3 regions of the Anaerobacillus sp. 63XJN7_4_ISO-PGPR-S23-413 genome follow, and region 2 is predicted to be linked to each of the others. Evidence: riboswitches for the same ligand, from Rfam matches in the RefSeq annotation. Region 2 holds a riboswitch; each other region holds the start of a gene.
The links. Region 2 has a riboswitch for S-adenosylmethionine ahead of metX (homoserine O-acetyltransferase MetX). Riboswitches for the same ligand answer to the same signal wherever they lie in the genome.

Region 1 (10,094 bases), 1.3 Mb from region 2:
GCCTGCTTTTCCCATTAAATAAGATACGCAAGGGCGTAGCGCCATGACAATCAGTAAGCCAATGAGATACGATGAAATGTCTGAATATGCTAGTTTTTCAATAAATACCCGATTCACTATTTCTACTGTAAGAAAAGCCTGTACAATAATGGATGCGCCAATCATAAGAGCACCTAAAATCATAAACAAGTGTGTGATTTTAAAACCTGAAGCATACGCTTTAAGTTCGTTCTTCACCTGATCCCCCACCTTTAGTTTCACAACAAACATACGTTTGTGAAATATTTCACATTAATTCTTAATTCCTATTGTACGACTTATACAAAGGAGAAGCAAATACTACGCAGCGATTATTTTTACAATTAAATGAACGAAATCTGTGCTAGAGTCATCGAGCCACTACTTATTCAATTGAGGCATTCTTAGATTTAGCATTCTTCCTTATTTCCTATTTGCTATAATGAAAGCAGCAGGATAAGAAATGGAGGATTAGCGTGGAACACGAACCTGAATTTGAAAAAACGCGTAAAAATACACACAAACGAAATAAATTAAAGCATTTATTGATTTCTTTTACTCAACCATTACAATCCTTCTTTAAAACCATATGGAAAGGAGCTTCTTACGGCGCTCTTTTTATGACAATGCTGCTAATCTTTTCGATTGGGTTTGATTTTCATACTGGACTGGGTCAAATAATGGACGTTATTCTTTTCCTATTAATTGCAGTTGTCAGTACACTGCTCACCGTTAAGATTGGTACATGGTTCATAGAGCATTTCAAAAGATTACCCTCTCTTCTCATTGCAAGTATTGGAGTCTCGCTTGCTATAACCATTTATACATTAGATCAATTTCGTCAATTAGAGAACATCCTTCCGCTCTCCTATCTCTTAATTGCAGTCGGTATCATCCTTGGCGCTATGTTCGGATACCCTCTTTCTAAAGGCATCAAAAAGCCAATGTCTATGATCATGCTACTGTTTGGTGTTTTAGCAACGTCAGCTTTTTCATACTGGTTATTCACACCTGGTTTAATGAATGATCGTCTCTCTATTAATGTAGAGCCGCTCTCACCTGTTAGTGATAACCCTTCAGAATACGGCTCATTTGATGTAACTACTTATACATATGGAAGTGGAAAGGATAAGCAACGTCCTGAATTTGGGGAGCAAGTAGATATTCAAACGATGTCAGTTAACGCTTCAAGTATGATTGGAGAATGGTCCAAAGAACGCGAGTGGTTCTGGGGCTTTAAAGACACCAATGTGCCACTTAATGGACGTGTATGGGTGCCTAAAGGAAATGGTTCTTTTCCTCTTGTCCTTATTGTCCATGGAAACCATAAGATGGAGGACTTCTCAGATGAAGGCTACAATTATTTAGGTGAGTTACTCGCTAGTCGTGGCTTTTTAACAGTATCAGTAGATGAGAACTTCTTCAATTCATCATGGTCTGGTGGCCTCGCAGGAGACATTAATGGACGCGCTTGGTTGCTGCTTAAACATATTGAAGAAATGGAGAAATTATCTTCTCAAAAAGATAATCCATTATTCAACAAAGTGAAGATGGATCAAATTGCTTTAATAGGTCATTCTCGCGGTGGTCAAGCTGCGATTTTAGCAGCAAAATTCAATGACCTTGATCGTTACCCAAATAACGGGAACATGACTTTTGATTTCCATTATAATATTGAATCTGTTATCGCACTTGCACCGACGGATTATCAAACACTTTCAGATCGAAAAATCGAAGTGGATGATGTCAATTATTTATTACTTCAAGGTTCTTATGATAGTGATTTATCGGAATTCGAAGGCGACCGACAGTATAATGGGATTGATTTAACTGGCAGTAAAGAAGCTATGAAAGCAGCCCTTTATATTGATCGCGCCAATCACGGACAATTTAACACAACGTGGGGAGAAAACGATACGTATTTCCCTTTCACGCTTTTATTAAATAAAGAGCCTCTTCTTAAAGGCACTGAACAACGACAAATAGCCCGCACATATGTTGCTGGCTTTCTTGAGGCGACGCTTCATCAAAATGAGTCCTATCAACCGATGTTTGAGGATTATCGCTATGCTCTCGAATGGCTACCTGATACAACATACATTAGTAAATATGAAGATCCTTCGTATCATATCTATAGCACCTTTGAAGAGGACGTTGATGTCACAACAGCGACATCTCCCTATATCACCATAGAGACTAATAGCTTGCTGCAATGGTATGAAGGAGAGCTTGAATTTCGACGCGATAAAGAAAGAGGTACTCATGGGGTCTTTTTGAAATGGGATCATTCCTATTCAAAGAACGGCACATACAAATTAAATTTCAAGAAAGCCCTTCAGGATCCATTTGCTTATACAATGAACAGTTCATTAACATTCACAGCAGCAAACCTTTCAGATCCATCTGACCAGCAACCTGTTGATTTCACAATCACGGCTAGTTCAGATAACGGAGCATCCGCTAGTGTTAAGCTGAGTGACGTCATGCAGTTGCAAGGTGTTCTTCCTATTCAACACACAAAAACAAAATACTTTGAAGAAGGACGTTATGGTGAACCTACTGAACCGGTTCTCCAAACCTTTAATATTCCGATGCAGCGATTCTTAGAAGCAAACAATGCCTTTAATCCGAAGAAGATGAATGCTCTTACGTTCGAATTTAATGCATCAGAGAAAGGAAAAGTCTTTATTGATCAAATAGGTGTCAATCAAGGTGATTAACTAAAAAAGGCCTTCCCTCATGACAATGAGAGAAAGCCTTTTTTCTATTATGAAATTTTGCAAGAAGACTGTCCACGCTTAGCAAGATAGCTTTGATGATACTCATCTGCACGATAGAATGAAGTGATTGGTACAATTTGCGTCACAACTGGTTTTTTGAAGCGTCCAGATCGCTCGAGTTTTTCTTTTGCAATCAATGCTATTTCTGCCTGCTCATTTGAGTGGTAAAAGATCGCTGAGCGATAGCGTGTTCCGACATCTTCTCCCTGTTTGTTTAAGGAGGTTGGATTATGATTTTCAAAGAAAACTTCTACAAGTTCTTCATAAGAAATGAGAGAAGGATCATATTCAACTTGTACGGATTCGGCATGGCCTGTTAATTCAGAATAAACATCTTCATAAGTTGGATTAATCGTCTCTCCTCCTGTAAACCCTGCTGAAGTTGAAATAACACCGTTCAATTGTTGAAATAGCGCTTCTACTCCCCAAAAGCACCCTGCTGCAAATGTTGCTTGTTCCACTATGACCACTCCGTTTCCTTTTCTCTGTATGGTTTTATTTGATCGAGCATATATGTTTTCTAATTCATTTAGTGATAACATATAAAGTTGCTTTTCACCCTTCTTATATATCCCTTGTGAGAGAAGGGCCTTAATAAGCTGTTGTTTTCTTGCTTCGTTATCCATTAGTGTATGCAATATCAGTCTCTCCCTCTACTAAAACATATTTCCAAATGAGGGTGCATAAAAAAACCCTCATCTGCTCGAACAGAAGAGGGTTTGGATAGACCGAGCCTCTTCTCATTTTTCGACTTTCGTCGCAGGAATTAGCACGGTTCCAATTGAACATAAGTTCATAGGTCCGTTGCCGAGGTATCTAAGGGCCAGTCCCTCCACCTCTCTGAATAAGAAGATCCTTTAAACAAAGGATTATTAAGTTAGTCCCAATAATAAATGGTTTTAAAACGGATGTCAATACAAAAGTACTCATAAAAATAATTATATTACAAAAGAGATAACAAAGTAGCCAGCTGCTGCTAATCCCGCCGCTAATAAAGCTGGGCCAAGCTTAAATTTCGCATATGTCATAGGATTCAACTGCAAGATCCTCGCAACTGTATTCGTATTGTCACTTAGCGGAGAAGCAAAAGCGCCAAATGTCCCACTCGCAAACACGGCTCCAATGACAACAGGTAGATCTGCTCCTGTAGAATACCCTAATGAAATACCGAGCGGCATTAAAATTCCCCATGTGCCCCATGATGAGCCAATAAAGTATGAAATAAACGCCCCAACGAGAAATAAGACTGGTGGTACAAATAAAGTAGGAATCCAATCAAGGTTTGAGGTAACAAAAGACGAGAAGCCAAGAGCTTCTGTTGAAGCTGCTAAGCCCCAAACGACAGTAAGCAAGACGATGACCGGCATCATCTCGTTACCACCTTCGATAAAATAAGTAACAAGGTCCTTTAAAGAAAAACGCTGAAATAAATAGAAAATGAACGTTAAAAGTACTGTAGTGAGAAGTGCAAAGACCATCGCGTCGAGGACATCTGCCTCAATAAACGCCTTGATTAAAGAAGTAAACCCCTTCTTATAACCACTCCAATATGTAAGAAGAAGTGTTAGGAGAATAACTCCTCCAAGAGGTATTAATAAATTCATCGGTTTCGTAGGAAGATCCTTCGCCACAGCTGGATGACAATCTTCCCATTGATCATCAAGCTTTTTTTCCACATTACCTGCGTCTGTAGCTGGCGTTTTTCGATGATGGAAAAAACTCAAATAAAAGCCAATCAATAAAATACTAATCGAAAAAAAGTTGTAAGGGATACTTTGAAGAAAGTAACGATAGCCATCTCCTTCAATGCCTTCTGCTTTTAGTGAAAGCTGCACAACAGATGACATATAGCCGACAAAAGCGGTAGCAATTGGCATTAAGACAATAACTGGAGTTGCTGTCGTTTCTATCACAAATCCAAGCTCCTGAGGAGTGATTTTCACTTTATTTAAAAGAGCTTTCATGATTGGGGCTACCGTTACAATGCGGAAACTAGGAGCACTAAATGTTCCTAGCGTTGACACCCACGTCAGAAATAACGCTCCTTTTTTTGAGTTGATTTTGGATGAGGCAACTTGAACAAATCCTTTTATCCCACCAGTATATTTCATCAATCCGATTAAGCCCGTAAACATATATAGAAAAAGGACGATTTTAACATTATTTTCATCTTTCAAACCAGTCATAATAAATTCATAGAACTGTTGTAAACCAATGATCAATCCAGGTTTGTATATAAATGATGCTGTTAGCAAACCCGCCGTTAATCCGGGGATCACTAGTTTTGTTTTCATCGCAATGATAATGACAACGATAAACGGAAAAATGGATAACCAGGCCATTAGCGTCGCCCTCCTTAAGCTCTAGTTTGCTCTCTAGAGAACGACCTATACTACGGGAACCGATAATGTTGATTCCTCATTCGTCTGAGCAAGTCGAGTTGCTCGAAGTCATTGGTGCCATATGGTTTAAATAAGACAAATTGAACATCGTTCCTTAACTTATTCATACAAAAAAGCCAGAGCTCAGTGCTCTGGCTATTTCTTTTTTAATGCGCTATTGTATTTTAATCTATTGATCGATGCAGCTCCAATTCCAAACATAGCTGTTCGTAATTCGAACTCAATTCGCTTTAATTGATCTGATAGCGCTTCTTCACTATCATCTACTGCATTTTCAAGTAATGCCCTACCAAATCCGGACACATCCGCCCCGAGAGCAATAGCTTTAGCTGCATCCACACCATTTTTTAGTCCGCCACTTGCAACCATCGGGACATCGGGATGCTGTTTCCTTACATCAATAATACAATCAGCTGTCGGGTTACCCCAATCTTGAAAAGCTTCGGCAGCTTGTTGTCTTAATGTTTGATGGGAACGAAAACTTTCAACTTGAATCCAGGATGTTCCACCCGCTCCAGCAACATCAATAAAACTGGCACCTGCACTTATAAGACGCTGAGCACTCTTCGCATCGATTCCCATGCCAACCTCTTTAATACCGAGTGGAACAGGGATCGCTTTTGCTACTTCTCGAATTTTATCGATTAAATCTTGGAAATTTGTATCACCCTCAGGTTGGAATACTTCTTGTAATGGATTTAAATGAAGCAGAAGCGCATCAGCTTGAATGAAGTCAATCGCTCTCTTACACTCTTCTACTGTAAAACCATAATTGAGTTGAACAGCTCCAATATTGGCTAGTATAGGAATGGTTGGTGCATGTTTTCTTACGTCAAATGAATAAGCGGATTTCGATTCTTGAATAGCGGCACGCATTGAGCCTACACCAAGCGCCCAACCATGTGCTTCAGCAGCTTTGGCAAGACGTTTATTAATCTCCCAAGATCGCTCTGTACCGCCGGTCATTGAGCTGATCAGAAATGGCGTCTTCAATTTCTTATTAAGAAATTGAGTGGAGATATCGACTTCATTATAATCAATTTCTGGTAGTGGATTATGCTTAAAACGATATTTTTCTAACCCCGTCGTAAGTCCCTGTCCTTCCACGTCTTCCGTTAGACAAATATCAATATGTTCGTTCTTTCTTTTTTCGGTTTGATCAAACCCCAAGTGTTCCAATGGAATTCCCCCTGCGCTGCTCTTTTTTCATCTGTCGATGTAATAATGGTTTTAACCTGAGTCGATTGTACCTTTGTATAAGAATAAATGGAAGATTAACTATTAAAGAATACCCAACCATTACTAAACCAATACTCAAAGGATTCCATAAGAAAAACAAGAATGAAGGTGGTATGAGAAGCCAATGGGTCACCTCTGCACGTCTTGTCTCTAAGATAAATTTCCTTATATAAGAAGAAGTGAGCGTTTTGAGTTCTTTCTTCCGAAATCCTCCTTTAAACACATCTCCCCCATCAGGTAGTATTGTTTTCCACTTCCTTATCTGGATACGATCATACACTTTCAGTTCCCATTTCTTATTTTGTAACATTGATTTTTTAGATTCATAAAAGGAATCTGGCAACCGAAGGCAAATATAAGAGATAGAAACATGAATGATCAGCCAGGCAAAAATATTCACTAAGATTAACCCTACGATCGATAAGTGGATGACCTGCATACAAATTCCTCGTTTCAAAATTGTTTAACATATCCAAGATTAGGTAATTATTATGTCAGGAAAACCTATTATACACTGTAACAGCGTTATGATTCCTTTACAAAGGTTATACCCACACTATACAATTACAGTGTATAAATGTCGACGCTTGAAGTTAATTCGATGAAGGAGGAGATGGAATGAGCAAAAAAACAATCGTTATTGGTGCTGGACTAGGAGGTCTTTCGGCAGCTATTCGTCTTGCAGCCGATGGACATCAAGTTACCGTACTGGAAAAAAATGAGCGCGCTGGCGGCAAATTAAACAAACGTTCTGGCCAAGGGTTTAAATTCGATACGGGTCCTTCCATTCTAACAATGCCTTGGGTCCTTGAGAAACTATTCAAAAGCGCAAACCGAAATGTAAACGATTATATGACCATTAAACGTATTGAACCTCAATGGAGAACTTTCTTCGAAGATGGCGCCCAGATTGATGTAACAAGTGATATAGCTGTTATGTTATCTGAAGTACATAAGCGCTCAGAGAAAGATTATTCCAACTTCCTCTCCTATTTAGATTATTGCAAAACGATGTTCGATTTAAGCTTAAAAAGCTTTTACAAAAAAAGCTTGTCAGGCATTCAAGATTTGCAAAAACTGCATTCATTTAAAGATCTTCTCACAATGAACCCTATGAAATCAATGAATCAGGCAACGGAAAAATATCTGGATGATAAACATCTTCAGCAGCTCTTTAACTTCTTTATTATGTATATTGGCTCATCACCTTATCATTCCCCTGCCATTCTTTCACAACTTGTTTATGTGCAGCTTGGCCTTGGTATTTATTATGTTGAAGGCGGTATGTATAACATAGCAGAAGGAATGCTTAAGCTACTTGATGAGCTAGGTGTGGACGTACAAGTCAATACAGAGGTCGCTGAGATTCTCACCGTAAACAAAAAAGCAGCTGGTGTAAAACTTGCGAATGGGACGATGATGGAGGCAGACTTAATCGTTAGTAATCTTGAAGGCATCCCTGCCCACGAGACGCTTCTTAAAGGAGAGCCTGGTGCTGAAAAAGTGAAAGATGAATTGAAAAAATATACTCCTACCGTTTCAGGCCTTGTGTTGTTACTTGGTGTAAATAAGACGTTTGATCACCTTCAACACCACAACTTTTTCTTCTCGAAAGATCCCGAGTTAGAATTCAAACAAATATTTGATGAAGGGGTCCCTGCTGACGATCCAACGGTCTATATTGGTGTCTCATCAAAATCTGACCCTACTCAGGCACCGGCTGGAAAAGAAAATCTCTTTGTCTTAACACATGTTCCACCATTAGAGCCTGGTGAGAGCTTTGAGAAACATCGCGGTAGATACCGTGAAATCGTCCTAGATAAATTAGAACGAATGGGTATGACAGGTCTTCGCGAATCAATTGAATTCGAATATCAGTTCATTCCAGATGATATTAAGAATTTATATGGTTCTAACGGCGGCTCTATCTATGGTGTAGCAACGGATCGTAAAGTAAACGGTGGTTTTAAAATACCATCTAGAAGTTCACTAATTGATAATCTGTACTTTGTAGGCGGTTCAACACATCCAGGTGGTGGTGTACCAATGGTTACACTTTCAGGTCAGTTAACTGCAGATTTAATTGCTGAAGATCAGAAATTGAAAGATGAACAAACTGGCTAAGAAAGGGACTTCGCAACATGATGAAATGGGATAACGTAATCTTTCGACTATTTATTTTTTGGTACTGCTGTGGGTTGATCCTTGTTGGCTTCGACCTACTTCCATCGTTTCTTAACTGGGCAAATGCCTTCTTCCTTATACTCTGTGGAATATTAGGCAGCTTTTATTTTGTACGTACGTTTGGGGCTTTGCGGGGGCTTTCAATTGCCTCCTTTATCTTTGCTTTCAGCATGATCGCAGAGGGCTTAGGCGTTCATTATGGTTTAATCTTTGGTAAATATGATTATTCCGGTGATTTTGGGTTTAAATTAGCTGACGTTCCAATAGGGATTGGTTTTGCTTGGATTATGGTGATCGCCGTTACCCATGTGCTATCGCTTCAAATGACCGAAATACTAAATCCTGGAATCATAAGATGGATCGTCTACTCCCTTGTAGGCTCCCTTATTGCCGTTTTAATTGACTTAATCATTGATCCCGTCGCCTATTTAGTGAAGGCTTATTGGGGATGGGACGGAAACGGCGTTTATTATAACGTTCCTTTCCAAAATTTCACGGGCTGGTTCTGGGTATCCCTTTTCTTCCATGCCTTACTCTATCCTCTCTATATGAGGAATAAGGTTCCAAATAGGACTTCTTTCATTATATGGAAGCATCGAATGGCTATGTTATTTGGTATGGTCATGGGTATGTTTATTTTCCTTGCACTACTTGATGGACTTTGGCTTGCGGTCTTTGTAACATCGATTCCTACACTGCTTTTGCTAATTACCTATAAGAAAAAAGCGAAGCAAAATGGACACGCTAAAGTGGAAGAGGTGACCGTCTAATGTTGCTCATCTATATTAGCATTCTTACAGCGTTTGTCTTGTGGACGATCATCAATTCACTCTTCATGCCACGTCTATCAAATCGAAGTATTCAGGGGGATGAGAATGGACGTGTATCCATTCTTATCCCTCTTCGTGATGAAGAACGAAACGTAGGGGAACTCCTTCAAAGCTTAAAAAAGCTCACATATCAAAATATTGAATTTCTTCTACTTGACGACCACTCTAGTGATCAAACATTGAATTTACTGTATGAAGGAACAAAAAATGATCCGCGATTTATGATAATTCGTGGTAAAGACCTACCTGAAGGTTGGACTGGGAAAGTATATGCTTGTCACCAGCTAAGTGAACATGCTAAAGGACAATACCTACTGTTTAATGATGCAGATTTAAGACTGTCGCCAAATGCGGTTCAAGCTGCCCTCTTATTAATGAAAAAGCGGAAGGCTTCCATGATAACAGGGTTTCCTGCTTTTCCTGTAAGCTTGTTTCTTGAAAAGCTTCTTGTACCACTTCAGCATTTTGTCGTTCATTTCCATCTTCCATTAGCACCAGCTAATTGGACGAACCTTCCCTCCTTCACCGCTGCTCATGGGGCTTTTATAATGGTTCATACGGAATCATACAAACACGTTGGTGGTCATGAAGGGATTCGCGAGACCCTCCTAGATGATATTGATTTAGCAAAAGCATTTAAG
Region 2 (10,094 bases):
CACATGCCGAACATCTCTACATTACAATGCTTCATCGTGAAGTAGCAGAAACACCTCTAAATTATTTAAATAGGATTTTAAGGGCGGCGAAATTTAAAGTAGTGACCGTCCAATAATCAAGAAATGAGCGAAAAGGAAGCTTAACGAAGCTTCCTTTTCGCTCTTACATAGAATGGGGTATTAACATGCAAGACATAACCGATGAATCCATGGTTAGTGAACTTTTACAAAAGGAAGGCACTGTTTTTTTCTTTTACACGCCTTTTTGTCAGACGTGTAAAATTGCAGAGCGAATGTTACAAATTGTTTCGAGCTCTAAAGGGGTTGAATCACATATCTACTCATGTAATTTAAATTATTTTCCTTGGGTAGCGGAAACACTTAAAATACAAAGTGTACCTGCATTAACAGTTATTAGGGAGAAGGGCGGAAATAACACCCTTTTTGCCTTCGAATCAGTCGTAACTGTGGATGCATTTCTTAGTGAACACAAATTCGTTTGATGAAATTTGACCAATTTATCGTTATTTTCTGGTTTTAGAAAATCGCTTCAAGACGGGCTTGAATGAATACGCAATTCGCTGAAAATTAAGCAAGATTAATAATGATAAATTAATATAACAGGAAGTAAAGAAACAGTAACATTGTCATAAAATTGTATTTTCGTTCATGCTGATTGAATGGTATAACTGAATAGAGTCACCTTTCCGATGTTTGATACGAATGGTGACGCATTTTTATTTTAATTACTAATTTAGAATTCTCAAACTAAAAACATCTAAGAATCCAACCCGAGAAGCAATCAATTAGAAATTGACTGCAAGATGAGAGGTGTATAACATGACAACCATTTCAATCAGCACAATGGGAAATTTCGCAAATCATAAAGAAAATAAAAAAGATAATATTACATTAGAAGATAAAATTGATAGTATACAAAACGGAAACCAGTTATTAAGAAACCAGCTATTAGAAGATTACCAACCGTTTATTAAGAAAATCACGTCCAAAGTTTGTAATCGTTATATCAATCATTCGATGGATGAGTTCAGTATCGGACTTTCAGCTTTTAACGAAGCGATGGATCAGTTTCGAAAAGGACAAGGAAGTAGATTTTTAACCTTTGCTGATATGGTGATTAGAAGAAGAGTCATCGACCATATCCGTAAAGAAGCAAGACAAAATAAGTATATTTATCTTGAGCCTGAGGAACTTGATGAGGAAGGCCGACTAGAAGATAGTTTTGCAGAACAGAAAGCTGCACTTGATGTATACGAAATGGACAGACAGCGTGAAGTAAGAATGTATGAAATTGAGGAATACGAACAATTGTTGAAGAAATTTAGCATTACGTTTAAAGTTCTGAGCAAAAACTGTCCTAAACATATTGATGCAAGAGAAAATGCAAAGATGATTGCGCAATTGATTGCTCAAGATGACATTCTTTCAAGTTATTTGCTAGAAAAAAAGCAGCTCCCTATAAAAGATTTGCTAGCGCTCGTTACATGCAGTCGAAAAACGATTGAACGTAATCGAAAGTATATAATAGCAGTGGCGTTAATTCATCTGGGTGGATTTAATGCGCTGAAATCATATATACAGTAGTTGAATTAAGGGGGCCAGGGGATGAAAAATGGGGTCATAATGGACATTCGTGGACGTAAAGCGGTTGTATTAACACCCGATGGGGAGTTTACTACGATCAATTTGAAGCGAAATCATACGTTAACAATCGGCTCTGAAATTAAACTTACACCAAAACCATTAAACAAGAAAAAAGGTTATTTTACCCCCTCTATGCCCACCCTGGCCGGTATGGCAGCAATTTTGTTATTAGTTGTAATCGTGACAGGTGTGATTCCTGTTAGACAAAATGACGCAGTTGCGGCCTATGTAAGCTTTGATATCAATCCAAGTATTGAGGTTGGAGTCAACTCCGACCTTGAAGTTGTTCAATATCAAGCGTGGAATTCGGACGGTGAAGGGTTAAACTTAGATCAAGAGGTAACGAACATGCCTCTAAGCGAATTTGGAGGGCTCCTAGTCTCGAAACTCGACAAAGAGGGGTATCTAACAGAAGATAGAAAACTGCTTATTGTCGCCTCAAATGTGGAGAAGAAAGAGCGTTATCAGGCGATTAAGGATCAGCTTGAGAATACGATTCAAGGAATAGAACAGAATGAAGCATTAGTCAATCAAGCAGTTGCTATTACAACCATACTTGATACTGACTATAGTACTCGAGCAAAAGCTATAGAAAATGGGATAACACCAGGAAAATATATGACTTATCTTGCTGCTGTTGATCGGGGAGCTACGTTATCAATAGAGGATGTACGGAATTTGTCTGTCAAAAACATGGATGAATTAGAGACCGAAAGCATGACCGCAGTGGAATCAAAGTCGAAAGATCGTTCTTTGGAGCTAGAAGATTCTGTCGTCCAGTTGAACGATAAGACGGTACCTAATCAGAATCGAGAAGATAGTGATTTAGTTCTTCAGGAGCCTGAGCAAAGCTCTTCTGATAAGGTTGAAAAGGTGGAGAAAGAACAAAAGGACACGCCTTCAGAACAAGAAACCAGCCCGTCAGATCAAACTGAAGACTCTAAAGATAACAACAAAGTGCAAAAAGATAAAATAGAGAAAAACGAAGACAAATCTAATTCTATAATAGCTAAAGAACAAGACAAAGAAAAAAAGAAAGCTGAAAAAGCAAACGAGAAAATAGAGAAATCTCAGGAAAAATCGGATAAAAAAATAGAAAAAGCTCAAGAAAAAGAGGATAAAAAGGACAAAAAGAAAGACGAAAAGCAGGATAAAGACAAGAAAGACAAGAAAGACAAGAAAGACAAGAAAGACAAGAAAGATAAAAAAGACAAATAACGCAACATGCTATTATTTATTTTATTTTCATTATTTTAAGCCAGAGGGATCCCTCTGGCTTTTTTTAGTGTGCCCGGCATGTGCACACGCTTTAGGGTTCAAGTCCCGAACGGTGAAGGTTGTAGTAACCGTTAGCCAAAGGCAAGGGTGTCCAGGGCGACTTGGAATCTGAAGGAAGCTGGAGGCAAATCTCCGACCTGAGGAACACGAACCTTATAGAAGGCTATCATTCTTGGACGAAATGGCTAAACACATTAAAATCCATACAACCAAAGGGAATGGTAGTAAATAAGGCGGGTATATGGAGAGGAAGTTTGTGCACTTACCCGGGGAGATCTGATGACGAGCCGCACACTTGCGGTAACTGACTTTCAAGAAGCCACTGAGTCATCAGAAGTCAGCCGAGGTCGTAGTACCACCCCAAACTCGAGTTGGGACGGGAAGGACCGAATCATGAAAAGAGAACAGGTTTCTCCGATGTACGCATCATTCGATGACACAGAACATATCAGCTCAACTTATGAGGGAAGAGTGAAGTCTCGGAGGGCATACGGAGCGTGGAGAATCGATGTCACACAAGGAACGAAACCTGTCACGTGGAGGAAGAAAGCATGTTGGAAAAGATACTTCATCGAAACAATTTAAATGGAGCCTATCGACGAGTGGTGCGAAACAAAGGAAGTCACGGGGTCGATCACATTCCCACGTCCGAACTGAAATCCCAGATCTCGGAGTCCTGGAACGACATCGAACCCCAACTCCTGGATGGAACCTATCAACCGTCACCCGTCCGTCGTGTCGAAATCCCGAAACCAAACGGAGGCAAACGGAAGCTAGGAATTCCAACCGCCATGGATCGCTTGATCCAACAAGCTATCAACCTTTATCTTCAACGGATCTACGATCCGTCGTTTTCCAACTCAAGCTTTGGATTCCGACCAGGAAAACGAGCGCACGACGCGGTTCGAAAAGCGCAAGAATATATCAATGACGGATTTCGGTGGGTGGTGGATATCGATTTGGAGAAATTCTTTGATCGCGTTCACCACGACCGACTCATGCGTACATTAAGTTATCGTGTCAAGGACAGTCGTGTCCTTCGAATCATTCGGAGATACCTACAAGCTGGAGTTATGGAGAACGGCTTAACACAGACGAACCAAACAGGAACACCACAAGGTAGTCCTTTAAGTCCCCTTCTCTCAAATATCGTGTTAGATGAATTGGATAAAGAGCTAGAGTCGAGAGGCATTCGGTTCGTCCGATACGCTGACGATTGTCAGATTTACGTAGGCTCAAAAAGGGCAGCCGAGCGCACTCTTAGAAATATCAGCCAGTTCATCGAGAAGACATTAAAACTGAAGGTTAATAAAGAAAAGAGTGCGATTGACCGACCGTGGAAACGAACGTTTCTAGGTTTTAGTTTCACCCCACACCGAAGAGCGAAGATCAGGGTCGCAAAGCAGGCGATTCACCGTGCGAAACAGGAATTCCGACGCCTAACGTCACGAAAGTGGAGTATAGCAATAGAAGAACGAATCAGGAAGCTCAACCGATTCATCGTGGGGTGGCGTAACTATTTTCAGCTCGCTGAGACACCTTCAATCTTCAGAGAATTAATGGCATGGTTGAGAAGAAGATTACGGATGATTCGATGGAAAGAATGGAAAACCCCAAAGACAAGGAGAAAACATCTTCTTTCTTTAGGTGTAAGAAAAGCGAAAGCTTTTGAATGGGCAAACACAAGAAAAGGCTACTGGCGAGTTGCCAGTAGCCCAATCCTCCATCGACCCCTAAATGACGACTATTGGCGCAAGTTAGGATTGAAGTCGTTAGAAGAACGTTAGATTTTCATGAAACCGCCGTATACGGACCCGTACGTACGGTGGTGTGAGAGGTCGGGGGTTAGTCACCCCCTCCTACTCGATTGGTGTGTTTATTTTGATGTCATGATGTCGGGCAATGCCTTTGCGATATCAAGAAATGATGATTTGTCATCGAACACATGTGCGATTTGATGATCTTGATTAAGCAATACAGTTGTTGGGACACCTGTACAACCAAATTTGTCGTAAGTTTCTCGTCCACTGTCTTGTAAAACGAGGAAAGGAAGATTGTTTTTGATCGTGAAATCTTTACCGGCTTCTTCTGACCGTTCACGACCTGTCACGTTAATTGTTAAGAATGCTAATGTATCAGTATCTGCATGCTGGTAGAACTGTTCTTTCATCGGTAAATCTTTCATACAATCGGGGCACCAGGAAGCCCAGAATGTAATCATAACTGGTTTCCCCCTGAAGTCCGTTAAGCTGATGATTTCTCCGCTTTGTACTTCTTCTAACGCAAAGGACGGCGCTTGCACTATCAATCACCTCTTCAAAATTATTCTAAGGCTACTTTATCAAAAATTCGATTCTAATCAAACTTAATACACTGTAGGCTCTGTTTCACGATAATTTGGATTAACTTAGACATTCTTTAAAAAAATGAAAAGAATGATAATTCCGAAAAAGTGTTTGACACTAATGCGCCACCTTGCTAAAATAAACTCAATTAAACAAAAACAAAATATTCTTACTTATCTAGAGAGGCGGAGGGACTGGCCCTATGAAGCCCGGCAACCGTCAAACCAATTGTGGTTTGAAAAGGTGCCAAATCCTGCAGGAGAAATCCTGAAAGATAAGCGGAGCTGATGAATAAATCAAGCCTCTCTGTCTTTCGGAGAGGTTTTTTTATATTGAAGCGACGTTTTCTTATAGCATTGGTTCTAGATTTATGGCTCATTATTATAGCCTTAATGAATAAAGATGGATTGCTCGAAAGGGGTGATAGGGGTTTGGAAAGTGAGACGAGATACGAAGCTCAGAACGTATTGATTGGATCGTTCACACTTGAGTCGGGCGAGACGCTACATGAAGTAGAACTCGCTTATGAACGCGTTGGACCAGAAGACGCTCCCGTTATTCTTGTCTGTCATGCATTAACAGGAAATCAATATACAATTGGTGATTCGGAGCCCGGCTGGTGGAAAGGATTAATAGGAAAGGATGGCTATATCGATACTTCCGAATTTCAAGTTATAACGTTTAACGTTCTTGGAGGATGTAACGGTTCTACAGGACCGCTATCGATTAATCCAGTCACCAGAGAACAGTATAAAGCGGACTTCCCATTTGTTTCAGTGAGAGATATGGTGCACTCACAGAAAAAGGCACTTGAAGTGTTAGGTATCGATCACCTTCATGCTGTGATTGGTGGATCACTTGGAGGAATGCAGGTTCTTGAATGGGGTGCCCTTTACCCAGATGGAATGGAGCATCTGATTCCACTTGCAGTAACTCCAAGCTTAAATACGTATGGAATAGCTTATAACGCGATTTCTAGATTTGCTATTACAAACGATCCTGATTGGAAGGATGGATACTACGATCCTCATCACCAGCCAACATCGGGGCTTGCAACTGCAAGAATGATCGGTATGATTTCTTATCGGACAGATGAAATGTTTCAAAAAAAATTCGGTCGAGCGGCGATCGAAACTTCAGAAGAAAATCATAAAGAAGCACAGTACGAAGTGGAATCTTATTTACACTATCAAGGAAATAAGCTTGTAAGCCGATTTGATGCAAATAGCTATTTGTATTTATTAAGGGCAATGGACACACATGATATTAGTAAAGGGCGAGGTAATCTTATATCCATCATCAAGAACATTAAAGCGAGCATTCTTGCTATTGGATTTAAAGGGGATTTAATCTATCCTCCAGAAGATTTAGAAAAATTGTTTGCTCAAGCTCATTCTTCTCCGTTTTATTTAATCAACACGAAATTTGGTCATGATGGATTTCTCGTTGAGTTTGATAAATGGGGACCGCTTATAAAGGAACAAGTAACATTAACTAAAAATATCGAAGGAGTGAAGTGAAATGGCAGAGAAAAAATATAATTTGGAGACAATTGGAATTCATGGAGGTTTACAAGCTGATCCAGCTACAGGCGCAAGGGCTCTACCGATTTATCAATCGAATGCTTATCGATTTAATAATACTGATCACGCAGCCGATTTATTTGCCTTAAAGGAAGAAGGGTTTATCTATTCGCGCATCGGCAACCCTACAGTCGGTACACTTGAAGAACGTATTGCTCAACTAGAAGGTGGTGTTGGAGCACTAGCTCTTGCAAGTGGTATGGCTGCCATTACAACTGCCATTCTAAATGTAGCCAATAGCGGAGACGAAATTGTATCTGCTTCGACTTTATACGGTGGAACGTATAACCTCTTTTCTGCTACACTTCCGAAATACGGAATAAAGACCAATTTTGTTGATCCTGAAGATCTGGAATCATTTAAATCAGCCATTACTCCAAATACGAAAGCTATTTTTGCAGAAACGATAGGCAACCCGGGTCTACATGTATTAGATATTGAAAAAGTAGCAGATATTGCACATGAAGCTGGAATCCCACTTATTATAGACAATACATTTGCTACTCCGTATCTTTGTAGACCAATTGAGCATGGAGCAGATATCGTCGTTCATTCCGCCACAAAATGGCTTGGCGGAAACGGGTCCACAATGGGAGGGATTATTGTCGATGGTGGTAAATTTGATTGGAATTCACCTAAGTTCCCGGGCTTCACCGAACCCGATCACACGTACCATGGCATAGTATTCGCAGAAGCGCTACCCGAAGCCGCGTATATCGTGAAAGCAAGGGTCCAGCTCCTAAGAGATACAGGTGCTGCGCTTAGTCCATTTAACGCTTTTCAAATTGCCCTAGGTGTAGAAACACTCCATGTTCGTATGAAAGAGCACATTGCAAATACTCGAAAAATCGTTTCTTACTTAAAAGATCATCCGGCAGTTGAGTGGGTGAGCTATCCTGAAGATGAGGATCACGTATCGAATCAATTGGTGCCAAAGTATCTACCTAAAGGCGCTGGAGCTGTCGTCGTATTCGGAATAAAGGGAGGACGCGAAACCGGAGCAGGAATCATTAATTCAGTTGAACTTTGGTCTCATGTAGCGAACGTGGGAGACGCGAAAAGTTTAATTATTCATCCTGCTAGCACGACCCACCAGCAGCTAAGTGCGGAAGAGCTAACAGCTTCCGGTGTGCGAGATGACCTCATTCGTTTATCTGTTGGAATTGAACATATTGATGATTTAATTGCTGACCTGGATCAGGCCATTGCAAAAGCAAAAGTTGAAGCTAACGTATAATTCAGCACTAAAGCTCTCTTCCATTTGAAGAGAGCTTTTTTTAGTTTAGCAGTTTTTTACTTCATTAAGTCTAATGTTGAATGAGAGACTAAGATGGCTAGTCTTCAAAGCTCATCATATATACACATGACAACTGTAAATAAACATACAGAAAGAAAGCTTACCTTTTTGGTGATGCAATGGTCAATTACGAAAGAGGACTAAGCCGTTTGGTCGTTCCTAGTTTAATCTTTTTCTTTTCAATAAGTAAATCGAGTCGTGATTTTTTCTACTATGCTTTTTCATAAAAACGAGAGCTTCGCTATGATGCTACTCATTGAGATAGGTTTGTTGTTTAATTCAGTTTTTATCAAATTGGCTAAAATAATTAGAAAAATCCAGGTATATACTTGAAAGAGTTATAGCTCAGTATAGGAATTCTCACAGAAGATAGCACTGCGTATGGCGTTGGCAGGTGTAAAGTATATAAGATATATTTAAAATTTTTTGGGAATGGTTTAAAGATCAGGAGAGGGCTTGGCCAAGAAAAGGTACAGATGGATCCAGATCTTTCTTTTAAATTTCCTTGTCATAAAACAACTAAAACTGTAAGCGTTTTATTGAATTTATAATTAAAAATTTTTCGTGTGATTAAATCTCACGCATACCAACGTTGTAAGCGTTTCCAAATAGATTGATATATCGAAATTATCAAAAAACTTATATTTTAGGTGTTGACCTTAAGTCCAAACCGGCGTAATATAATCCTCAATTAAACAAAGTATTCAAATAACTCAAACACACAATTAGGACCCCGGATTACGTTGGTCCTATCATTAAACACTAACGCTTTACTGCGTCTACTTAACAAACAGAAAGGAGTGAACAAGGTGAGTGAACAGTGGATCTACCTTAACGGAGAATTTGTGAAGAAAGAAGATGCCAAAGTATCTGTATACGATCATGGTTTTCTCTATGGCGATGGGGTGTTCGAAGGAATTCGCATGTATGACGGAAATGTTTTTCGATTAGAACATCATTTACAACGGCTGTATGATTCAGCTCATTCAATTATGCTTAAAATAACGCACACTATGGAGGAAATGACCGCCATTATTGTGGAAACGCTGAAGAAAAACAACCTTCAGGATGCCTATATCCGCATTGTTGTATCACGCGGAGTTGGGAACCTGGGACTTGATCCTTTCACATGTAAGGAACCTCAAGTGATCGTTATTGCAGAATCACTAGCCTTGTTCCCTAAGCGATTATATGAAACAGGAATTGATATTGTAACGGTAGCAAGTAGAAGAAACCGATCGGATGTCTTAAGTCCGAAGGTTAAATCGCTCAACTATTTAAATAACATTCTTGTAAAAATCGAAGCGAATTTAGCTGGTGTCAGCGAAGCTCTAATGTTAAATGATCAGGGATATGTCGCTGAAGGATCAGCTGATAATATATTCATCGTAAAAGGAAATGTGATCAAAACACCACCTGGATATGTTGGTGCATTAGAAGGAATTACGCGAAATGCCATTATGGAATTAGCAAGACAAAAGGGATATGACATGAGGGAAGAGACTTTCACACGTCATGATGTCTATGTTGCAGATGAAGTGTTCCTAACTGGAACAGCTGCTGAAGTTATTGCGGTCGTAAAAGTAGATGGTCGAGAAATTGGTGAAGCAAAGCCGGGTAAAACGACGAACGAGTTGCTTGGAGCATTTCGAGATATCGTCACTGTCGATGGTGTCAGTGTTTACCCTTCAAAACGAGACGTTCAAGCAGGATAATTCTTACAAAATAAATATCAATAATCGATGACGAGGCAAAAGAAACAGGAATTGGTATTAACCAGAGAGCCGGTAGTGGTGGAAGCCGGTATTACCCCCTGTATCGACATCCCCTCCGAGTGCTGATCTGAATCAAGTAACATAGGATCAGCCAAGTGTTCTAAAAACACTTGTTATCAAAACGAGCAGTTTGCTCATGAGGCGGCATCTT
Region 3 (10,094 bases), 760 kb from region 2:
CGTTCAAGGAGTATCCACAGCCCGACTGCTATTACGCTCGAAATATACAATGTATGTCTTCAGTTATTTGAGGAGTTCTTTGAAAGAAAAACGGTTCGTAAGATTTCCATTACCCTTTCAAATATTTGCAATGATGAAGAAGTGCAGTTGGACTTATTTAACGCGTCACGCCCAAAGCAGCGGGATCTCGGATATGTGATGGATTCGATCCGTGAGAAATATGGCTCAGATGCGCTGCTTCGTGCCGTTTCATACACAAAGGCCGGTACGGCACTGCATAGAAGTAAACTTGTGGGTGGTCATAAAGCATAGAAGGGGGAAGAAGCGTGATTCGTGATCGCGGAAATATAAAATGGACGTCAATGATGTTACCTGAGCATGTGAAAGAGCTAAGAGATTGGAAAACCGAAGAGAAAAAAAGTGAAAAGCCGGTACTTGATGAACAAAGAATGGCGGAAATGAATGAAACAATATGTGAAGCAATGGCCAATCACAACTCGCTTTGTTTTCAACACTTTAGTGGGGGAGAAACGAAAACTCTCTTTGGATATGTGCACTATGTAGATCCACTTACGAAAGAACTGCGTATTATTGACCATAATGAAAAAAGGACAACGATAAAGCTGCTGGACCTTGTGCACGTAGAGTTAGAATGAAAAAAATGGAGTATCCTCTCAGATGTAAAAAAAGTTTTTCATTTCAGGATTGGGGTAAAATAAGTATAAAGTCAAACCTGAATAAGTGAGACCATCCTGTCTGGTTAGAAACGAAGGGTGAATCAGATCAGATGAATTCAAAATCCGGAGTGAGATGAAAGATGCTATTAGCTCAAAATCTTAAACAAAATACGGAAAAGATCAAAGGAATTGATATTCACTATGAATACTATAGAAATGACACAGCCGTCGATCGGCCAGTATTAACGCTTCTTCACGGTTTTCTATCGTCGAGCTTCAGCTTCAGAAGATTGATACCATTATTAACAAAGGCATATACTGTTGTTGCCATTGATCTTCCTCCGTTCGGAAAAAGTGAAAAGTCTAATCGTTTTGTCCACTCTTATCATAATTATGCGGAAGTGGTGGTTGAACTTTTAGAAAGGCTTTCAATTGATCATACTGTTATGATCGGCCATTCTATGGGTGGGCAAGTAGCAATGAGAGTCTCGGCTATGAAAGATGATCTCGTTAGTAAGAATATTTTACTGTGCAGTTCAGGATATCTTGAAAAGGCTAAACAGAGTCTAGTGTATACATCGTACTTACCTTTTTTCTCGGTATACTTGAAAAGGTGGCTTTATCGAAAAGGTGTTAGAGGAAATTTGCTTAATTGTGTTTATGATCCTTCCCTTATCGATGAAGAAATGATGGATGGATATATCCAACCTTTCTTCAATGAGGGTATCTTTCGGTCATTAGTTAGGATGATTCGAGATCGCGAAGGAGATTTGTCAGAAGTTGAACTAAATCAAATTCATACACCTAGCCTACTAATATGGGGAGAAAATGACAGAGTTGTGCCGTTGAAAATTGGGAAGCGTCTCAGTAAGGATCTCCCAAATGCTAAACTGATCATCTATGAAAAAACCGGTCACCTTCTACCAGAAGAAAAACCGGAATCGATTATGAAGGATATTGAGTGGTTTTTAGGAAAATAAAGATTGATCTATTGCAAAAATTGGTAGTCATACAAAGCTTGAACCAGACTAGTTAATCAGGTAAACTCCTTAAAGGATGAGGAGTTTATTTTGATGCAGTTAATCAAAGTTGACTCATCAGAATAATGCGTGATAAAGTAAAGCTCGTTATGAAAAAGTAAAATGAAGCATGCGCTCATTAATAATTGTATATTTCTTATTAAGAGAAGTGGAGGGACCTGGCCCAAAGAAGCTTCAGCAACCTCTGATCATCAGAAAGGTGCTGCTTCCAGCAAGAGAAATCTTGAGAGATAAGTGCAAAAGCCTTCTTCTCTTGAAGTGGGCTTTTTTTATTGAGACAGAATAAAAGATGAAGGAGACATGAATAATGGAGAAAGAAATAAAGGGGAACGGCCTGGCTTTACTTCCCCTTGGAATATTTATTGTGCTTTTTATTGGTACAGCTATCATAACAAAGGACTTTTATAGTATGCCTGTTATTCTCGCTTCTCTAGTTGCGGCGGGCGTAGCTCTTTCGATGAATCGAAAAGAAAGCTTTATGAAAAAAGTGGAAGTGTTTTGTCGTGGAGCAGGTAATACGAATATCATATTAATGATTTTGGTCTTTTTACTGGCTGGGGCGTTTGCCGGAACAGCTGAAAAAATTGGAGCAGTAGATTCGATTGTTAATTTAGGTATATCAATTCTACCGGCTAATCTTTTAATCGTAGGTTTGTTTGTCATTGGCTGTTTTATTTCTATTTCGATGGGTACATCGATGGGAACGATTGTAGCACTTGCTCCCATTGGAATTGGAATTGCAGAGCAAACCGGAGTTGCCCCGGCACTGGCTTTATCAGCGGTCATAGGTGGGGCAATGTTTGGTGACAATCTTTCTATGATTTCAGATACTACGATTGCGGCAGTACGCACACAAAATACGCAAATGAAAGATAAATTCAAAGTAAACTTTTTTATAGTCTTGCCAGCTGCTATCGTAACAGCCATTATTTATGGTGCTTTAACGATGGGAGAGCAAGCAACGGTTGGAGGAGATCACGCATTTGATTTCGTTACAATTATCCCTTATTTAGGTGTACTGATCGCAGCGATCGCTGGTGTTAATGTTCTTATTGTACTTGTAAGTGGTACCTTATTTGCTGGGATTGTAGGTTTATATAACGGAACATTTGGAATGAGTGGACTGATCTCCACGGTTACAGAGGGCATAAAAGGGATGGAAGACCTTGCCATGATTGCACTCGTCATCGGAGGGATGATTGAAGTCATTAAGCATAACGGAGGAATACAATACGTATTGGACAAAATCCTGAGCAAAGTAACTTCTCGTAGAGGAGCAGAGTTTGGTATCGCCGGTCTCGCAAGCGTGCTTGATTTATCAACAGCTAACAACACCATTTCGATCATAATGGGGGGGCCACTTGCGAAAAACATTTCCGAAGAATATGGGGTAGACCCACGAAAGTCTGCTAGTATTCTTGATATTTTCTCAGGTAGTATACAGGGCATGCTCCCATATGGGGCACAGGTGCTTGCAGTAGCAGGTCTTGCGTCGATTTCGCCACTCGCTCTACTACCGTATTCAATTTATCCAATCCTCATTGCTATTGCAGGAATTATTGCGATTTTCATCAACTATCCCTCTATTTCGAAAAAGGGCTAAAGTGATAGTAAACAGAATCTTGAATTAAAATGGTTCTAAATCAAATGTTGGGGTAGGAGATTCATCTCCTACTCCTTATCCTAGTTGAAAATGACGAATTTTTTTGTACTGATGATGTAAAAGGATCTTTCTTCGTAAGCGGTCATATCGCTTAAAACCAAAGGCATTTCGCTTAATGACCTTCGTTTGATTGTTTAAACCCTCGATAAAACCATTATTATAGTTCAAGGCAAAACTATTCAGGACTTCTGGTTGCCAGTTCTTAAGTGTTTGAACGGCTTGTCTGAACTCCTTCATATTCGCTGCTTCAACCGTTTTGTAGTAATTATACAGAGACTGTTTAACTTGGTTAGGATTCTCTTGACCGATTCGTTTCGCTTCCTCAAACCAGCTTCGAAACGCTTCTTTTAACTCGTAAGCCTTTCGTAATTCCTCGGATAATCCAAGGTAACGGTCCAGATACCACTTTTGTTTCTCACTCAACTCCTCATATCGCTTGTAAAAAACATGCTTCATTCGCTTGCACTTTTTACGGTCATAATCATGGAAATTCTGTTGAACTCTTCTTCGTACACGCTCTAATGCCCAATAGATGTAGCGACAAAAATGAAAGCGATCAGCCACGATGATTGGCTTTCCTAGTGCCTTTTGAACAGCTGACTTGAAGGCATAGCTCATGTCCATGATCACCACTTCAACTCGCGACCCCTTCTTGCGAAGATAGTCCTTTACGGTCTCAATGGAGCGATTAGGAAGGATATCCAAAGGCTGCTTTGTATCTCCATCCGCAATGACAACTTGATATTTTCCTTCATCGGTATCTCCTTTATATTCATCAATAGCGATGACACGAGGAAGATCACTCACTTCTTGAAGCGTTGGTGCGGCGACTTCATCAAACCGCCTTATCGCAGTTGAATGCGACGTACGAAATTGGGCTGCGGTATCCTTGAAATTCTTCCCCTGTACCACGCGTAATCCCAGGGCCTGATTCCATTCCTTTGAGTGACGCTGATAGCGATTGACGATCGAATTCCTTTCAGCGAATCGTTTCCCACAAGCACACACATAACGGCGCTTGCGATAAAACAAAAAAGCCGTTCGCTCAAATACTTTAAGGTGTTGTACTTTCTGAGTCCGATAATCATGAACACGTACAGTCCATTCTTCACATTGGGGGCACTGGTGCGCCTTCTTTGGCACTTCAATATGAACATGATACTGGCCATTAATGGCTTCCATTTTCGATACCATCACTTCTTCTAATCCGGGTAAATTCATGTTAAAATGCACGTACACGCAACTCCAATCTTTTTCTTGTTTCTCGTCAATTCAAGTGTAAAAGATATAGGAGCTTGCGTGTATTTTTGTGCTTCATTTTCTTAAACCCCAACAAATATTATAGAGCCATTAAAATTTGATATGAGCATTTAAAAAGCAGGTAGCTCAATTTGAGCTACCTGCTTTTTTTTATTATCCTTCGATTTGTTTTTGAAGATGCACAATTCGTTGAGGAAGAATGTACAAGTATTCAATAAGTGAATCTAGTAAGTCGATAATTAAGTTGGCCGTTTCTTCGCTTGTAGCTTTCTCAAGACAAAGGAGGTTATTTAAATTACTACCTTTGCCTAGTAGGTGTCCTAGTTTTACAATTGGTTCTTCTAAATCAATCTGTTTAGCAAGTGTTTCTAGCTGTTTAGAAAGTGGCTGTCCTAGCTCATTTTCAGATAGAAAACTACCTGTAATGCTCTCAAGAACACGATTAGCCATTACAGCCGTTGCGGTCCAATCCTTCATGTTATGTACATTCACTGCTGAGCGATAAACACGCTCAAGGTCATCGGGTAATCTAGCTGTGCTAGTCAGTCTGCCGAGCGGCTCTCGTGTAAAAGAGGTTTGATGCACGAATAGCTCAACTTCTTCTCCGCGATCATTATGGGACGTTTTAATGAGTATGAAAAGCACAGCTTCTTTACAAATAGAGCAGCGAGAAAGCGTGGAGAACACAGCCTGATTAATTTGATAATCGAACTTCAGTTGAAATGAAGCATCGCTTCCGCATTCTGGACATTCTGTATTAGCTGATTTTGGAAGCTTTGTTTGTCCGTATTTCACAACCGAATTAATAGTAGTCTGTTGTATCTTTCTCATCATATACCCCCTGGATCGATTTTGAGCAACTTGTTGTGGATTGTGTATCTATACTTACATTTAATCATTGAGTTTATTTATTTTGAATTATAAAAAACATATCATCAACTTATAATTTTCGCCCCAAATGGAAATTTAAGGGGGTTGAAATGAATTACTTGTATGGAAATGGAAAAACGAATCAAAAGTCCTTTCTTGAAAGAGAGTAATAAAGTACCAAAATTGTGAATTTATTGACAGATGTGGCGAGCGAATTCTACACTATAGTTTAATGAACGATAGGAGGTATGACTATGGAACAACACCTTTGGAACCAATTATGGAAAGAACATGATCGAGCAAAAGATCTCTTAACATTCGCTTCTTCACACACGCCGGAAATCCCTTCAAAAAGTTCTCAAAAAAATCCAGGTTATGCATCTGGACCAGATCCTGCTTATGATAAAAGGAAACTGACGGGGTTGATCCTCGGACCGGTCCTTTTTCTTAGCATAATGTTGTTTTTTAATCCAAATGGTCTTTCAGAAGCAGGTTTGGCCATCTTAGCAAGTACGGCGTGGATTGCAACGTGGTGGATTACAGAAGCCATTCCGATACCGGCGACGTCTCTTTTACCATTAATTTTATTTCCACTAACGGGCGGACTAAAAGGTGATTTAACAGCATCAGCTTATGGCGATAACACCATTTTTCTCTTTATGGGTGGTTTTTTGATCGCGCTTACAATGCAGAAGTGGCATTTACATAAACGAATTGCTCTTTTCATTATATCAGCAATAGGAACAAGTACAGAGAGAATTGTACTTGGCTTTATGATTGCAACAGGCTTTTTATCAATGTGGATCTCAAACACGGCAACGGCTATGATGATGGTGCCAATTGGGCTGGCGGTGATTTATCAAGTATCCGAGCAGCTTGATATGAAGCAAGAAGGGATTCCGCAATTTAATTTTGGAAAAGCCATTATGCTTGGCATCGCGTACAGTGCCTCAATTGGTGGTTTAGCAACATTGATTGGAACACCTCCTAATACCATCTTTGCAGCGGTGGTCAATGAGCTATATGGCATCGAGATTTCATTTGCCCGCTGGATGATGTTTGGCGTACCTTTAACTGTTCTTCTTTTATTTGGCTGCTGGTATTACCTTGTGAAAATGGCATTTCCGATGAATGTTAAAGAGCTGCCAGGCGGGAAAGAGGTGATTAATAAGGAGAAAGCGGATCTTGGGAAAATGTCTATGGAAGAAAAGGTCATTATGGTAGTTTTTTCTTTCACTGCGGTTGCCTGGATTAGCCGTTCCTTTGTTTTAAGTGAGCTTAATCCGAATATAAATGACACTGTCATCGCGATGACTGCAGCGCTATTACTTTTTCTTATACCTGCCCCTTCGAAAAAAGGTGCCTTTCTTTTAGATTGGGATACAGCAAAAGGATTACCATGGGGAATTCTTCTATTATTTGGAGCCGGACTCGCCATTGCTTCTGGCTTTCAGGAATCAGGACTTGCGAATTGGATTGGGGAGCAATTAACGGTTCTTGAAGGCATCCATCTGTTCGTCATTTTACTACTTGTCACATCGCTTGTTATTTTCTTAACGGAGATTACATCAAATACGGCGACGGCGACAATGATGTTTCCAATCATGGCGTCTCTATCATCCGCGATCGGAGTTCATCCTTATGCTCTAATGATTGGGGCAGGAATTGCGTCAAGCTGTGCTTTTATGCTTCCGGTTGCAACCCCTCCGAACGCCGTTGTATTCGGGTCAGGCTATTTAAAAATCCCAGATATGGCGAGAGCAGGTTTCTGGCTAAACCTAACATCTGTCGTCATTATTACACTGGCGATTTATTTTTATATGCCAGTGGTGTGGGGAATTGATCTCACTCAAATTCCCAATCAGTTAAAATAAAAGTAAGATAGAAAATTGAAGGTGATGATCAAGTGTCAGTTGTTCTAAATAACAATCAGCCATATACATCAAAAGATGCGGGTTTCTGGCGAGCGGCGGTTAGTCTTGGATGTGGAGCATTATTAGTCTTTTCGGCACTTTATGCTTTTCAACCGTTGCTTCCAATATTTGTGAGTGAATTTCATTTAACGGCAACAACGTCAAGCTTACTTATGTCCATGCCCGTCATCACGATGATACCAGGACTTCTTATACTTGGCTTTGTTTCAGACCGCTATGGGCGAACAGTAGTGATGAAAATATCGCTCCTTTTTGTCCTTAGTTCATTACTAATAATGCCGTTTATGAATTCATTCCTTCTTCTGCTTATTATTCGGTGTATTGAGGGATTCTTTCTTGCAGGTATACCGGCATCGGCGATGGCTTATCTTGCAGATGAAGTAGCTCCAAGTAACGTAGGACTTGCTACGAGCATTTTTATTGCGAGCAATGCAATGGGGGGACTTAGTGGACGAGTCGCAACAGGATATTTGACTGACTTATATAGTTGGCAAGTAAGTTTTATCATCCTTGCAGGGTTTGCTATTATAGCGATCATTTGCTTTTATTGGCTCCTGCCGCCCTCTCGCTTTTTTAAGGGGGGGAATAGCAGTGTTATAAAGGATATGAAAGGAATGTTTGTACATTTAAGAGATCGTCGGCTCTTATCGCTATTTACGCTTGGCTTTCTCATTCAAGTGATCTTTACGGGCGTGTGGACATATTTGCCTTTCTTCCTTAAACAAGATCCATTTTCTCTTTCGTTAAAATGGATCTCCCTTGCTTATTTTGCGTATATTCTCGGAGTAGTTTCACCACCAATTGCAGGACGAATTTCATCTCGTATTGGCTTACGGCGCACGATGGTAACGGGCCTCTTATTATTAACGTTAGGAGTTGCCATTACACTATATCAAGAACTGATTGTGGTAATGATTGGGCTTTGCGTTATTTGTGCAGGGTTTTTTATTTCTCATTCGATGGCATCAGCTTCTGTTGCAAAGACGGCAGAGCATCATAAGAGTGGGGCATCTAGTTTTTATTTGATTAGTTACTATGCCGGAGTAGCAGCAGGTAGTTCGGGCGTTGGTATCCTATGGGACGGTTTGGGATGGATAGGGGTAGTGAGCTTACTTATTTTAATTGTGCCGCTTTTATTATTATTTTCACAAAAACAGGTTTCAAAAAGATATCATTATGAAGACTTACGAGGAGAGAAAGCACGATGAACATTAGAAGGGCTAGAAAAGGTGATGAGGAATGGCTTACTTATTTGCTTTCAGAAATGGGGTATGAGACCTCTGTCTGCGAAGTGACGGAGCGTCTAAAACCAATTTTGTCAGATCCTTTGTACGTCACGCTTGTAAGTGAAAAACAGGAGTCTTTGATTGGACTGCTTGGAATGCATTATGAACGATCTTATGTTGCTAATATTCTTGTTGCAAGAATTATTACAATGGTAACGGCAAAAGATTACCGGCAGCAGGGAGTTGGGAAGACTCTGCTTTTGGAAGCAGAAAATCTAGCTCGTGAAAAGGGTGCCTCAACCATCGTCTTAAATAGTGGGAATCGGGATGAAAGGAAGTCTGCACACCTTTTTTATGAAGCGTGTGGGTTTACAGGGAAATCCACGGGGTTTTATAAACCGATAGATTGATAATAGGAAAAGCCTGCCACCTTTAAAAGGTGGCAGGCGCTTAAGGTTTACTTTCTAGTAAATCCTTCTTCATCAAGATATTGGATCGCTTCGTTACGAGAAGGGAATGTACCATCAAGGATATCTCCAGCATAAACATTCCATAGTTCGAGCTCAGGCTCATACATTAATTCCAGAGTTTGATCTTCATCGTTTACCCAAACTTGGATCTCAATATCTGAACCAGGAAGAACAGAAAGTGATTGAATGGATTCGCCTATGATTTTACGAAGCTCGTTGCTTGAGAAATCACGGATATTAACCATTCCTCTTTCATCTAATGGATACCCTTCAATAAGGTCACCAAATACATAGCCGTTGCCATTAGGGTGAAGATGATAAACAACATTTTTCTTATCAATAACCGCTTCTTCATAGTGAAAATTCACACGTCCAAGAGAAACGTCTTTTCGTGTCAGTTCAGGAAAAGATGATTCAATAATTTCTAATTTTTCTTCAAAAGTTAGCATAATGCCTCCATGTGCTTCAATAGTCTTTCTATATTCATTTTGAACAGGAAACTTCCAATTCAAACATACTGCACCTTATCTTATCATGGCTTATGACAAAATTGTATGCTTTGAATGAAGTTCATGAAGAAAATTAGCGATATCTGCTTTGTTTTTTAAATGTATTATGGATTTATCGGGGGAAGTTTGTTCTAATTGTTCGAATCTACTTCTCATTTTCTCTTTACGAGGATAATAGGTCGTCCAAATGAAAGTTAAAAAAGACCAATCCACTTTCTCTTTACACCCATTGCCCATATCAGGACGAGTTTGACCGATATGAGTGACCCATCGTTTTAGCACCCTGTAAATGCAAAGCAATCTCGGAACATCTAAGTAAATAATCGTATCAGCTCGTGCAACCCGAATATCGTAAGAATTGCTATAATTCCCTTCCATGATCCATTTTTCAGTCATAGCAATCTTTTCCTGGGTATCACGGAATTCGTCAAGACTAGTTTCCACC

Region 1: linked by a shared signal. The riboswitch ahead of msrA (peptide-methionine (S)-S-oxide reductase MsrA) and the one ahead of metX (homoserine O-acetyltransferase MetX) in region 2 are both predicted to bind S-adenosylmethionine.
Region 3: linked by a shared signal. The riboswitch ahead of AC0VYO_RS13775 (Na+/H+ antiporter NhaC family protein) and the one ahead of metX (homoserine O-acetyltransferase MetX) in region 2 are both predicted to bind S-adenosylmethionine.

The regions. Positions count from the first base shown of each region.
Region 1 is NZ_CM149688.1:2,012,179-2,022,272, reverse strand. It holds gene cydD (thiol reductant ABC exporter subunit CydD) at 1-237, opposite strand, end outside; gene AC0VYO_RS10940 (hypothetical protein) at 495-2,738, shown strand; gene msrA (peptide-methionine (S)-S-oxide reductase MsrA) at 2,786-3,424, opposite strand; SAM riboswitch class I at 3,536-3,649, opposite strand; gene AC0VYO_RS10930 (Na+/H+ antiporter NhaC family protein) at 3,737-5,140, opposite strand; gene fni (type 2 isopentenyl-diphosphate Delta-isomerase) at 5,336-6,379, opposite strand; gene AC0VYO_RS10920 (glycosyl-4,4'-diaponeurosporenoate acyltransferase CrtO family protein) at 6,360-6,878, opposite strand; gene AC0VYO_RS10915 (phytoene desaturase family protein) at 7,058-8,563, shown strand; gene AC0VYO_RS10910 (carotenoid biosynthesis protein) at 8,581-9,393, shown strand; gene AC0VYO_RS10905 (glycosyltransferase family 2 protein) at 9,393-10,094, shown strand, end outside.
Region 2 is NZ_CM149688.1:3,357,165-3,367,258, reverse strand. It holds gene AC0VYO_RS17625 (toprim domain-containing protein) at 1-116, shown strand, start outside; gene AC0VYO_RS17620 (thioredoxin family protein) at 186-503, shown strand; gene sigI (RNA polymerase sigma-I factor) at 841-1,605, shown strand; gene AC0VYO_RS17610 (anti-sigma factor domain-containing protein) at 1,627-2,883, shown strand; gene AC0VYO_RS17605 (hypothetical protein) at 3,223-3,528, shown strand; gene ltrA (group II intron reverse transcriptase/maturase) at 3,495-4,730, shown strand; gene AC0VYO_RS17595 (TlpA disulfide reductase family protein) at 4,820-5,245, opposite strand; SAM riboswitch class I at 5,459-5,569, shown strand; gene metX (homoserine O-acetyltransferase MetX) at 5,720-6,808, shown strand; gene AC0VYO_RS17585 (O-acetylhomoserine aminocarboxypropyltransferase/cysteine synthase family protein) at 6,810-8,108, shown strand; gene ilvE (branched-chain-amino-acid transaminase) at 8,978-9,883, shown strand.
Region 3 is NZ_CM149688.1:2,595,321-2,605,414, reverse strand. It holds gene AC0VYO_RS13790 (Y-family DNA polymerase) at 1-312, shown strand, start outside; gene AC0VYO_RS13785 (YolD-like family protein) at 327-656, shown strand; gene AC0VYO_RS13780 (alpha/beta fold hydrolase) at 818-1,657, shown strand; SAM riboswitch class I at 1,851-1,954, shown strand; gene AC0VYO_RS13775 (Na+/H+ antiporter NhaC family protein) at 2,025-3,320, shown strand; gene AC0VYO_RS13770 (ISL3 family transposase) at 3,396-4,619, opposite strand; gene AC0VYO_RS13765 (hypothetical protein) at 4,794-5,471, opposite strand; gene AC0VYO_RS13760 (SLC13 family permease) at 5,765-7,384, shown strand; gene AC0VYO_RS13755 (MFS transporter) at 7,417-8,652, shown strand; gene AC0VYO_RS13750 (GNAT family N-acetyltransferase) at 8,649-9,080, shown strand; gene AC0VYO_RS13745 (hypothetical protein) at 9,128-9,589, opposite strand; gene AC0VYO_RS13740 (P-loop NTPase family protein) at 9,680-10,094, opposite strand, start outside.